3 regions of the Streptomyces sp. NPDC032745 genome follow, and region 2 is predicted to be linked to each of the others. Evidence: riboswitches for the same ligand, from Rfam matches in the RefSeq annotation. Region 2 holds a riboswitch; each other region holds the start of a gene.
The links. Region 2 has a riboswitch for cyclic di-AMP ahead of ACZ5WG_RS28365 (M23 family metallopeptidase). Riboswitches for the same ligand answer to the same signal wherever they lie in the genome.
Positions count from the first base shown of each region.

Region 1: linked by a shared signal. The riboswitch ahead of ACZ5WG_RS18900 (transglycosylase family protein) and the one ahead of ACZ5WG_RS28365 (M23 family metallopeptidase) in region 2 are both predicted to bind cyclic di-AMP.
Region 3: linked by a shared signal. The riboswitch ahead of ACZ5WG_RS20200 (LysM peptidoglycan-binding domain-containing M23 family metallopeptidase) and the one ahead of ACZ5WG_RS28365 (M23 family metallopeptidase) in region 2 are both predicted to bind cyclic di-AMP.

Region 1 covers NZ_JBVING010000006.1:406,771-410,034, reverse strand. The annotation lists gene eno (phosphopyruvate hydratase) at 1-617, opposite strand, end outside; gene ACZ5WG_RS18900 (transglycosylase family protein) at 894-1,586, opposite strand; cyclic di-AMP (ydaO/yuaA leader) riboswitch at 1,589-1,760, opposite strand; gene ACZ5WG_RS18895 (LysM peptidoglycan-binding domain-containing protein) at 2,043-3,083, opposite strand; gene ACZ5WG_RS18890 (cytochrome P450 family protein) at 3,186-3,264, opposite strand, start outside.
Region 2 covers NZ_JBVING010000012.1:156,038-159,301, forward strand. The annotation lists gene ACZ5WG_RS28360 (M16 family metallopeptidase) at 1-1,152, shown strand, start outside; cyclic di-AMP (ydaO/yuaA leader) riboswitch at 1,336-1,494, shown strand; gene ACZ5WG_RS28365 (M23 family metallopeptidase) at 1,508-2,302, shown strand; gene ACZ5WG_RS28370 (GntR family transcriptional regulator) at 2,504-3,169, shown strand.
Region 3 covers NZ_JBVING010000007.1:233,745-237,008, reverse strand. The annotation lists gene ACZ5WG_RS20210 (aspartate aminotransferase family protein) at 1-420, shown strand, start outside; gene ACZ5WG_RS20205 (tyrosine-protein phosphatase) at 477-1,298, opposite strand; cyclic di-AMP (ydaO/yuaA leader) riboswitch at 1,610-1,786, shown strand; gene ACZ5WG_RS20200 (LysM peptidoglycan-binding domain-containing M23 family metallopeptidase) at 1,789-2,757, shown strand; gene ACZ5WG_RS20195 (SGNH/GDSL hydrolase family protein) at 2,926-3,264, shown strand, end outside.

The DNA.
Region 1 (3,264 bases), on a different contig from region 2:
TCGCCCAGGCCGGTGGAGAGGCCCTTGGTGTGCAGGACCTTCTTGAGGGTGTGGTAGACCTCGGCACCCCAGCGCAGGGCCTCGGAGAAGGACTCCGCGCCGATCGGGGCGATCATGAACTCCTGGATGTCCACGTTGGAGTCGGCGTGCGACCCACCGTTGAGGATGTTCATCATCGGAACGGGCAGCAGGTGCGCGTTCGGGCCGCCGAGGTAGCGGAAGAGCGGGAGGTCCGAGGCCTCGGACGCGGCGTGCGCGACGGCGAGGGACACGCCGAGGATGGCGTTGGCGCCGAGCGAGCCCTTGTTGTCGGTGGCGTCCAGGTCGAACATGGCCTGGTCGATCAGGCGCTGCTCGGTGGCGTCGTAGCCGACGAGCTCCGGGCCGATCTGCTCGATGACCGCGAGGACGGCCTTCTCGACACCCTTGCCCATGTAACGGTTGGGGTCACCGTCACGGAGCTCAATGGCCTCGAAGGCACCGGTGGAGGCGCCGGACGGAACTGCAGCACGGCCGGTGCTGCCATCGTCGAGGCCCACCTCGACCTCGACCGTGGGGTTGCCTCGGGAGTCCAGGATTTCCCGGGCTACGACGACGTCGATGGACGGCACGAGCATCTCCTTCTGGGATGTGACGCTGGGTGTGCGGTGGCATGTCAGGCCGTGGGACGGCCTCGCCGACTAGAGCCTAACCGGCTCCGGGCACTGGGCCGGCCGACCGCCCGCCTCCTGGGACGAAAAAGGGCCCGAATACCCGCCTTCCGGTACATAGGACTCCTGACCACCGGCGTCCCGGCCGGACAAAACGCCGCCGCCCGGCGCGTGGGGGGAAGACGCGCCGGGCGGTGGGGATGCTGCGTGTTGTGCTCGGTGCCGCAGTTGTTACGGCAGGGTTCAGCTGAGCTTCAGCTTCTGACCCGGGAAGATCAGGTCGGCGTCCGAGACGATGTCCTTGTTGAGCTCGAAGAGCTTCTCCCAGCCGCCCTTGACGCCGTTGGCCTCGGCGATGGTGCCCAGGGTGTCGCCGGGCTTGACCTCGTACGAGCCGTTGCCGGTCTTCGGGGCCGGGGCCTCGGAGCGCTCGGAGCGGGTCGTCGGAGCCTCGGAGCGCTTCGTCTCCTTCTTCGGCTCGGTCTTCTTCGGCTGGGTCTTCTTGGTCTCGGTCTTCTGCTCCGTCTTCTTCGGGGTGTCGGTCGTACCACCGCCGGTGTAAGAGGAGTTGGAGAGGCCGACGCCGCAGGACGGCCACGCGCCCTTGCCCTGGCCCTTGAGGACCTTCTCGGCGACGGCTATCTGCTGCGACTTGGAGGCCTGGTTGGCCTGCGCGGCGTACGCCTTGCCGCCGTACGCGGCCCAGGTGGAGGACGAGAACTGCAGGCCGCCGTAGTAGCCGTTGCCCGTGTTGATGGACCAGTTGCCGCCGGACTCGCACTGCGCGACGCGGTCCCACTCGGTGGCGGTGGCGGCGGAGGCCGAGCCGGCCGCCATCAGCGGGGCGGCGACGGCGACGCCGGTGACGCCGGCGAGCGTGACGATGCGGGCGGCCTTGGAGGCGCGGCGGTGCTTGCCCTTGCCGGAAAGCAGCATGGAGTTCTCCTCACCGACGCCTGCGAGGTGAGCTGTCGGGTTCGGGCGGATGAGTGCCCGGCCGTGCGACGTGGCGCACGACTTAACCCCTAGCCGTTTCCGTGACCGTCTCTCAACGGCCGGTCCCGGCGCCTACCTTGGTTCCCCCGCTCCTGCCTTCGGCGCTTGACGCGACGACTGTTCCCTCCGGCCGCCGGCAGGATTCGGCGATGCGGTCGAAGGAGCCCGCGGTGGCGGGCGACTCAGAAGGTAGGCAGGTCTCTCCCCGATGTTCAACGAGGAACACCGGGGAGAAACGGCCCCTACTTGCGCTCCCTTTACTGCCGTTTGCGCAGGTGAGGACGGGGTTTGCGGAAGGCTCCAGGCGGGACACGCCAGTTGACCGGAAGAGACACATGTCTCACTTGCAGATAACGGACATTCAGCTCTTTCCGGGTGTCCGAAGTGCCGCTATTCCTAGCTTAGATCCAGGTTCTGGCCGGGCTTGATCAGATCGGCGTCATTGCCGATGACCTGCTCGTTGGCCTGGTAGAGCGCGTTCCAGCCGCCCTTGACCTTCTTGGCAGACGCGATGGTGGCCAGGCTGTCGCCCGCCTGGACGGTGTACGAGGGCGCCGACGCCCCCTCAGATGCGGCGGTCAGCTCGAGGGCTGGCGTACCACGGTGCTTGCCGGTGCCGGAGGTGTCCGGGATGGCACTCGGGTCGGTGGAGGCGCCCGGGGTACCCGGGGCCGCGGGGGCGCCGGGGTCGGCCGGGGTGACCGGAGCAGTCGGGTCCGCCGGGTTCCCGGGCGTGGTCGGGCTCCCCGGGGTCGTCGGCGCGGTGGGCGTCGTCGGGGCCGTGGGGGTACCCGGGTTCGCGGTCGGGTCGCCCGGGAGCCCCGGGACGGTCGGCGACGTGGACGGCACGTCCGGGTCGGGCATGACGGGCAGTCCGCTGTTCGGTGCGAGCGGCGCCGGCGGGAGCGTGAAGACCGGCGTGGGGGCCTGGGTCGGGGCGCCGAAGTCCCTCGCCTTGGCGCCGGAACCGCCGGCCGGGACCGAGTCGTCGGGGCGCGAGGCGCTCGGGGCGACGGGGCCGAGCGTGCCGGGCAGGCCCGGGTCCACGGCCGCGGCGGGGGCCTGCTGGGTCAGCCCGGCCGACTCCGAGCACTGCCCCCACGCCCGGGGGCCCTGGGTGCCCAGGACCCGCTCGGCGACGGCGATCTGCTGCGAACGGCTGGCGAGGTCGGGGCGCTCGGCGAAGTCGAGGCCACCCGAGGAGTTCCACTGCTCCTGCGTGAACGAAAGTCCGCCGTACGACCCGCTGCCGGAGTTGGCGCTCCAGGAGCCGCCGCTCTCGCACTCGGCGACCTTGTCCCACGTGGAGGTGTCCGCCGCGCTCGCGCCGGTGGCGGCGAGGAGTGGCAGGGCCAAGGCGGAACCGGTGACTCCGGCGGTGACGACTATCGCGGGTACCTGGCGGGGGCGTCTGTGGCGGCCGTTCCCGGAACGCATGAGCTGCACCTTTCGCATAACGACTGGGTAACGGCAGAACCTAGCCGTCTTAGCACGTCAGTAACAACTCCTGGCGGGGGCTGACTTACGGTCAGGGACCCTTCAGATGTTTCGAGCTGTGAACCTGACGGGAAGAGTGCGCAGGCCACGCATGATCAGACCCCCGCGCCAGCGAAGCTCG
Region 2 (3,264 bases):
GGCACCGACAAGCACTCCGCCGAGGAGTTCGCGGCCGAGCTGGAGCGCTGCGGCGCCACGCTCGACGCGCACGCCGACCACCCGGGCGTGCGGGTCTCCCTGGAGGTGCCGGCCTCCCGGCTGGCCAAGGCGCTGGGCCTCCTCGCCGAGGCGCTGCGCGCGCCCGCCTTCGCCGACGCCGAGGTGGACCGCCTGGTGCGCAACCGCCTCGACGAGATCCCGCACGAGCTGGCCAACCCGCAGCGCCGCGCCGCCAAGGAACTCTCGAAGCAGCTCTTCCCGGCCACGCTGCGGATGTCCCGCCCGCGCCAGGGCACCGAGGAGACGGTCGCCCGGATCGACTCCGCGGCCGTGCGTGCCTTCTTCGAGACCCACGTACGCCCCGCCACCGCCACCGCGGTGGTCGTCGGCGACCTGACCGGCATCGACCTGGACGCCGTACTGGCGGACACCCTGGGCACCTGGACGGGCAACACCGCCGCTGCCCTCCCGGTGCCGCCGGTGACCGCCGACGACACCGGCCGCGTGGTCATCGTGGACCGGCCCGGCGCGGTCCAGACCCAGCTGCTGATCGGCCGGATCGGGGCGGACCGCCACGACCGGGTGTGGGCGGCCCAGGTGCTCGGCACGTACTGCCTGGGCGGCACCCTCACCTCGCGCCTGGACAAGGTGCTGCGCGAGGAGAAGGGCTACACGTACGGTGTGCGCGCCTTCGGCCAGGTGCTGCGCTCCACCGCCGACGGCAAGGGCGCCTCGATGCTCGCCATCAGCGGCTCCGTGGACACCCCCAACACGGGCCCGGCGCTCGACGACCTCTGGAAGGTGCTCCGCACCCTCGCGGAGGGCGGCCTGACCGATGCCGAACGGGACGTGGCGGTGCAGAACTTGGTGGGCGTGGCCCCGCTCAAGTTCGAGACGGCCGCAGCCGTCGCAGGCACGCTCGCCGACCAGGTCGAGCAGGAGCTCCCGGACGACTACCAGGCCCGGTTGTACGCGCAGCTGGCCCAAACGGGCACGGTGGAGGCGACTTCGGCCGTCCTGGCCGCCTTCCCGGTGGACCGCCTGGTCACCGTCCTGGTGGGCGACGCCTCGCAGATCGAGGCGCCGGTGCGGGCGCTCGGGATCGGCGAGGTCACCGTCGTCACCAACTGACGGACATCCCAAGGGCTCCGGTGGCTTGTCCACCGGGGCCCTTTTTGTCTGTTTAGCGGAGAGGTTGCTTGTATGTGGTGTGGCGTACGCAACAAAAAGGCGTGTCTGTTTGGCGATTGACTGATGATCCGCCTAGCGTCGGGCGTGCTGTCCGTCAGTTGTACGCGCCGCATCCGCGGCACCGGGCAGCGATCGCCGAGTCCCCGTCAGGCGCGAGCCTGGGGAGCCGGGGACCCACATGTGTCCCTGGGGTGAATCGGACCGCCTCGTCAGAGGGGGCCCGTAGGAGACCTTCCTGCTCCGAACCCGTCAGCTAACCCGGTAGGCGAGAAGGAAGGAAAGGATCAGCCCCTTCATGGCGTTTGGCAGTCGTGCCGCCGGTAAGCACCGTGGTTCCAGTCGTCTGAGCCGCAAGACCGCCGGCTACGCCGGCATAGCCGCCCTCGCCACCACCGGTGTCGTCGGCTCCCTCGCAGGCCCGGCGTTCGCCGCGTCGGACAAGGCCCCCTCCATGGAGGACACCGGCCTGAACGCCGTCGTGACGGCCGAGGACCTCCCGGTCCAGATCGAGGCCCAGGCCGAGGCCCAGGAGCACGCGGCAGAGGCCGCGGCCGCCAAGGCGAAGGCGGAGGCCGACGCGAAGGCGCGCGCCGCCGAGGCCAAGCAGAAGGCCGAGGAGAAGGCGAAGGCCGAGCGCGAGGCCGCCGAGCGCGCCGCCCGCGAGGAGGAGCGCAAGCGCCTCAACACCTTCGTCGCCCCCGTCGACGGCTCCTACATCAGCACCCAGTGGCACGCGGGCGGCGGCATGTGGTCCTCCGGCAGCCACACCGGCATCGACTTCCACGCGGCCTCCGGCACCTCGGTGCACGCGGTGGGCGCCGGAACCGTGGTCGAGGCCGGCTGGGGCGGCGCGTACGGCAACAACGTCGTCATCAAGCACAACGACGGCACCTACACCCAGTACGGCCACATGACCTCGCTGAGCGTCTCGGTGGGCGAGCAGGTCACCCCGGGCCAGCAGATCGGCCTGTCGGGCTCCACCGGCAACTCCAGCGGCCCGCACCTGCACTTCGAGGCCCGCACCGGCGCCCAGTACGGCTCGGACATCGACCCGGTCGCGTACCTGCGCAACCACGGCGTCGACGTCTGACCCGAAGCACTTCACCGAAGGCCCCGGCTCCCCGAGCCGGGGCCTTCGCGTTGTGGCCGCACGTGGCCGCATTGTGGCTGTAAATATTCGCGATTTCCGTCCGCGCTCGGAAAACATCGCGTGTTGCAATAGAGTCCCAGTACGATCCCAGCACGGTCGCGGCAATGACGTCGGCAGTCGGAAATAGGCGGAGGTCCGGACTTGCGTATTCCTGCGCACGCGGTATGCACGGCAATCCGCGACGACATCGTCTCCGGAGTCTTCGAGCCGGGCGGCCGGCTGACCGAGGAGCTGCTGGCCCGCCGGTACGGGGTCTCCCGCGTGCCGGTCCGCGAGGCACTGCGGACCCTGGAGTCCGAGGGCTTCGTCACCACCCGGCGGCATGCGGGAGCCTGCGTCGCCGAGCCCACCGAGCAGGAGGCGGCCGACCTCCTGGAACTGCGGATGCTGATCGAGCCGCTGGCCGCGGCCCGGGCCGCCCGCCGGCGCACCGAGGCCCACCTCAAGGTGCTGCGCGGGCTGGTCAGACTGGGCCAGGAGCGGGCCAGGCGGGGGCAGGGGGAGGACCTGCGGTCCCTGGGCGGCTGGTTCCACGAGACCCTCGCCCAGGCCTCCGGCAGCCCCGGGCTGATCGCGCTGCTCACGCAAATGCGGCACAAGGTCGCGTGGATGTACGCCGTGGAGGCGCCGGCCCGGCCCGTGGAGTCCTGGGCGGAGCACGGGGCGATCGTGGACGCGGTGGCGCGCGGGGACGCCGAGCGGGCGCGGGCGCTGACGGCGATCCACGCGGACCGGGCGGCCGGGGCGCACCGGCTGCGCGTGAGGACTTCGCAACATGCCGTAAACATGGCGGGCGGTCCGCATTAACAAATAGCGCGTATTAATGTGGGGGCGGCGTCCGAATTCGCGGCGCATTGGCGGCGCATTCGCGGTCACCCGGTGCGGGCGATGGAATTCCTGAA
Region 3 (3,264 bases), on a different contig from region 2:
TCGGTGGTCGCGAACGCCCGCGCGATGGGCGACCTGCTGCGCGGGCGGCTCGCGGCGCTCGTGGACGAGTACGAGCTGCTCCACGAGGTGCGGGGGCGCGGCCTCATGATCGGGATCGAGTTCGGGCGGCCGTCCTCGCTGGGGCTGCGCAGCCGGTGGACCATGCTCCAGGCGGCCCGCAAGGGGCTCTTCGCCCAGATGGTCGTGGTGCCGCTGCTGCAGAAGCACCGGATCCTGACGCAGGTCTCCGGCGACCATCTGGAGGTCATCAAGCTCATCCCGCCGCTGATCGTGGACGAGCGGGACGTCGACCGGTTCGTCGGCGCCTTCCGCGCGGTCATGGACGAGGCGCACGGCGGAGGCGCTCTGATGTGGGACTTCGGCAGGACGCTGGTGAAGCAGGCCGTCGGCGGCGGCTGACGGCCTGCTCCGCTGCCCGGTTTCCCGGCCGGGCCGTCGGTCGGGTCATCGCCGGGTCATCGGTCGAGCAGCTGCTCCCGCAGCCGGTCGAGGGTCTCGGGCGTGAGTCCGAGGCCCTCGGCGAGGTACCGGTCGACCCCGCCCCAGTGCTCGTCGATGGTGTCGAAGGCGGCCGTCAGGTACTCGGCGCGGGCGTCGAAGAGCGGGGAGAGCAGCTCCATCACCTCGGGGGAGCGGGCCTCGGGGGCGTCACTGGTACGGCGCACCCGGTAGCGGCGGTGCGGGGCGTTGGACTCCAGGTAGTCCGCCACGATCGCCTCGCGCTCGACGCCGAGCGCGAGCAGGGTGACGGCGATCGACAGGCCGGCCCGGTCCTTGCCGGCCGCGCAGTGCATGAGCGCCGGAACGCTGTCCTCGGCGAGGGCGCGCACGACCCGGCCGTGCTCGGCGGTGCGGTGCTTGACCATCGAACGGTACGAGTTGGCCATCCGGGCGGCTCCCTTCCCCTCGCCCAGGATTCCGCGGAGCTGCTCGAGATCGCCCCCGCGGACCATCTTCCAGAATTCCTTGCCGTCGGCCGGATCCGAAAGCGGGATGTTGACGTTCCGCACGCCGGGAAGCTCGACGTCGGGTCCCTCGAGGGCGTGGTCGGCGCCGTTGCGGAAGTCGAAAATCGTGTGGAGGCCGAGCGACGCGAGGAATTCTGCGTCGGTTTCGGTGGCATGTGCCAGATGTCCGCTACGGAACAGTTTTCCTGGCTTGACCCTCAGTCCGTCGGTGGTCGGAAGGCCGCCCACATCGCGGAAGTTGCGCACTCCGGCCAGCTCCGGCTCCGGTACGGGCTCCGTCCGCGGGGGCTGGGGTATCTGCTGGGTCACGGGAACTCCTCCGCGTCGTCGTGGGATGTCCGAATTACGCTACTTGGGGCCAACTTGCCATAACCGGAGGCGAGATCGGGTGCAGCCCCGTGAGCCAGATCATACGGTGACCGTGAGTGCCTGATCGTCGAAGTCGAAAGGCCCGGCCGGGGCGGTTGTTGGCGGCGGGGAATGGACGGAGGGTGACCGGAATTCCGCCGAACTCCCCGGCCTGTGAATCCGTCAGGAAATTCGTGGCTTGTTCCGTGCGGCTGAACTCGATTACCTTCGCGATCGATCCGGATGGACCGCCGAATCCTGCCGCCGTCCGGAAACCGCACCCGACTATTCACGCGCGCGGCAGGAGCGGGGGAACCAGGTAAGCCGCTGTTCCCGATCTTTGTATCGGCGCAGCTCGGGGTGAAGCCGTACATGCTCCGTTCATGTACGGCCGGACATCTCCAGTCCGAACCCGACAGCTCACCTCGCAGGCGACGGAGAGGAATTCGCCATGCCTGCAAAGGGTAAGCACCGCCGTCCCAAGTCCCGTTCCGTGGCGCGCGGCTTCGCCGTGGCAGGCACCGGTGGTGCGGCCCTCGCGCTGCCGCTGCTGGGTGCCGCCGGCGCCCACGCGGTCGCCGCCCCCGCCACGGCTCCCGTGCAGGCCCCGCAGGTTCCGGTGGCGCTGCAGGCCGCGCCCGCCGCTGCCGCGCAGTCCGCGCCGGCCGTCTACACGGTCGTGCCGGGCGACTACCTCTCCAAGATCGCCCAGGACCGCCACCTCTCGGGCGGCTGGCAGCAGCTGTACGCCGACAACCGCGAGGCCGTCGGCACCGACCCGTCGCTGATCCACCCCGGGCTGAAGCTGACCCTCGGTGCGCGGGGCGGGGCGGCTCCGGCTGCGCAGGCTCCGGCCGAGGAGTCCGCTCCGGCCCCGGCGAAGAAGTCCTCGGCCTCGGACGGCAAGGGCTCCTCGGACGCCGCGCCGGCCCCCGCCGCCCCCGCGGCCGCAGCCGCCGCCGCGCCCGCCAAGAAGAGCACCGCCGCCAAGTCCTCCGCCGGTACGGTCACCGCCGCCGGCTTCGTCGCCCCCGTCGGCGGCGGGATCTCGACCCAGTACAAGACCCCCGGAGCCATGTGGTCCAGCGGCTACCACACCGGTGTCGACTTCATCGCGAGCTCCGGCACCACCGTCCGGGCCGTGGGCGCGGGCACCGTGGTCTCCGCCGGCTGGGCCGGCGCGTACGGCAACGAGGTCGTCATCCGGCACGCGGACGGCAAGTACTCCCAGTACGGCCACCTGTCCCAGCTCTCCGTCTCGGCCGGCCAGAGCGTCACCGGCGGCCAGACCATCGGCCTCTCCGGCTCCACCGGCAACTCGACCGGCCCGCACCTGCACTTCGAGATCCGCACCGGACCGTCCTACGGCTCGGACATCGACCCGCTGGCCTACCTCCGCACCAAGGGCGTGAGCATCTGACGGCTCCCGCCGTCGGAGCGAGGCAACCGGACTCGTGGGGCCGGGACCCGAGGGGGGTCCCGGCCCCACGCCTTGTTATTCCGTACCGACCAGGTGGTATAGATCACGGTCCGTCAACCCCTTCCTACGGTGGCGTAGGTCACGTGCCGGGGTGAAGGATGTGTTCTCGTGGCAGCGACGAAGACGACACTCAAGACCATCGGCTCGTACGCGGCGATCGGGGACAGCTTCACCGAGGGTGTGGGGGACCCGGGGCCCGGGGAGACCTTTCTCGGCTGGGCGGACCGGCTGGCCGTACTCCTGGCCGATCAGCGCGAGGAACATGAATTCCGGTACGCGAACCTGGCCGTGCGGGGGCGCCTCCTCGACCAGATCGTGGCCGAACAGGTCCCCCGGGCCAAGGAGCTCGCACCGGACCTGGTGAGCTTCTGCGCCGGCGGCAACGACATCATCCGGCCCGGCAGCGACCCCGACGACGTGGCGGAGCGGTTCGAGGCGGCCGTGGCC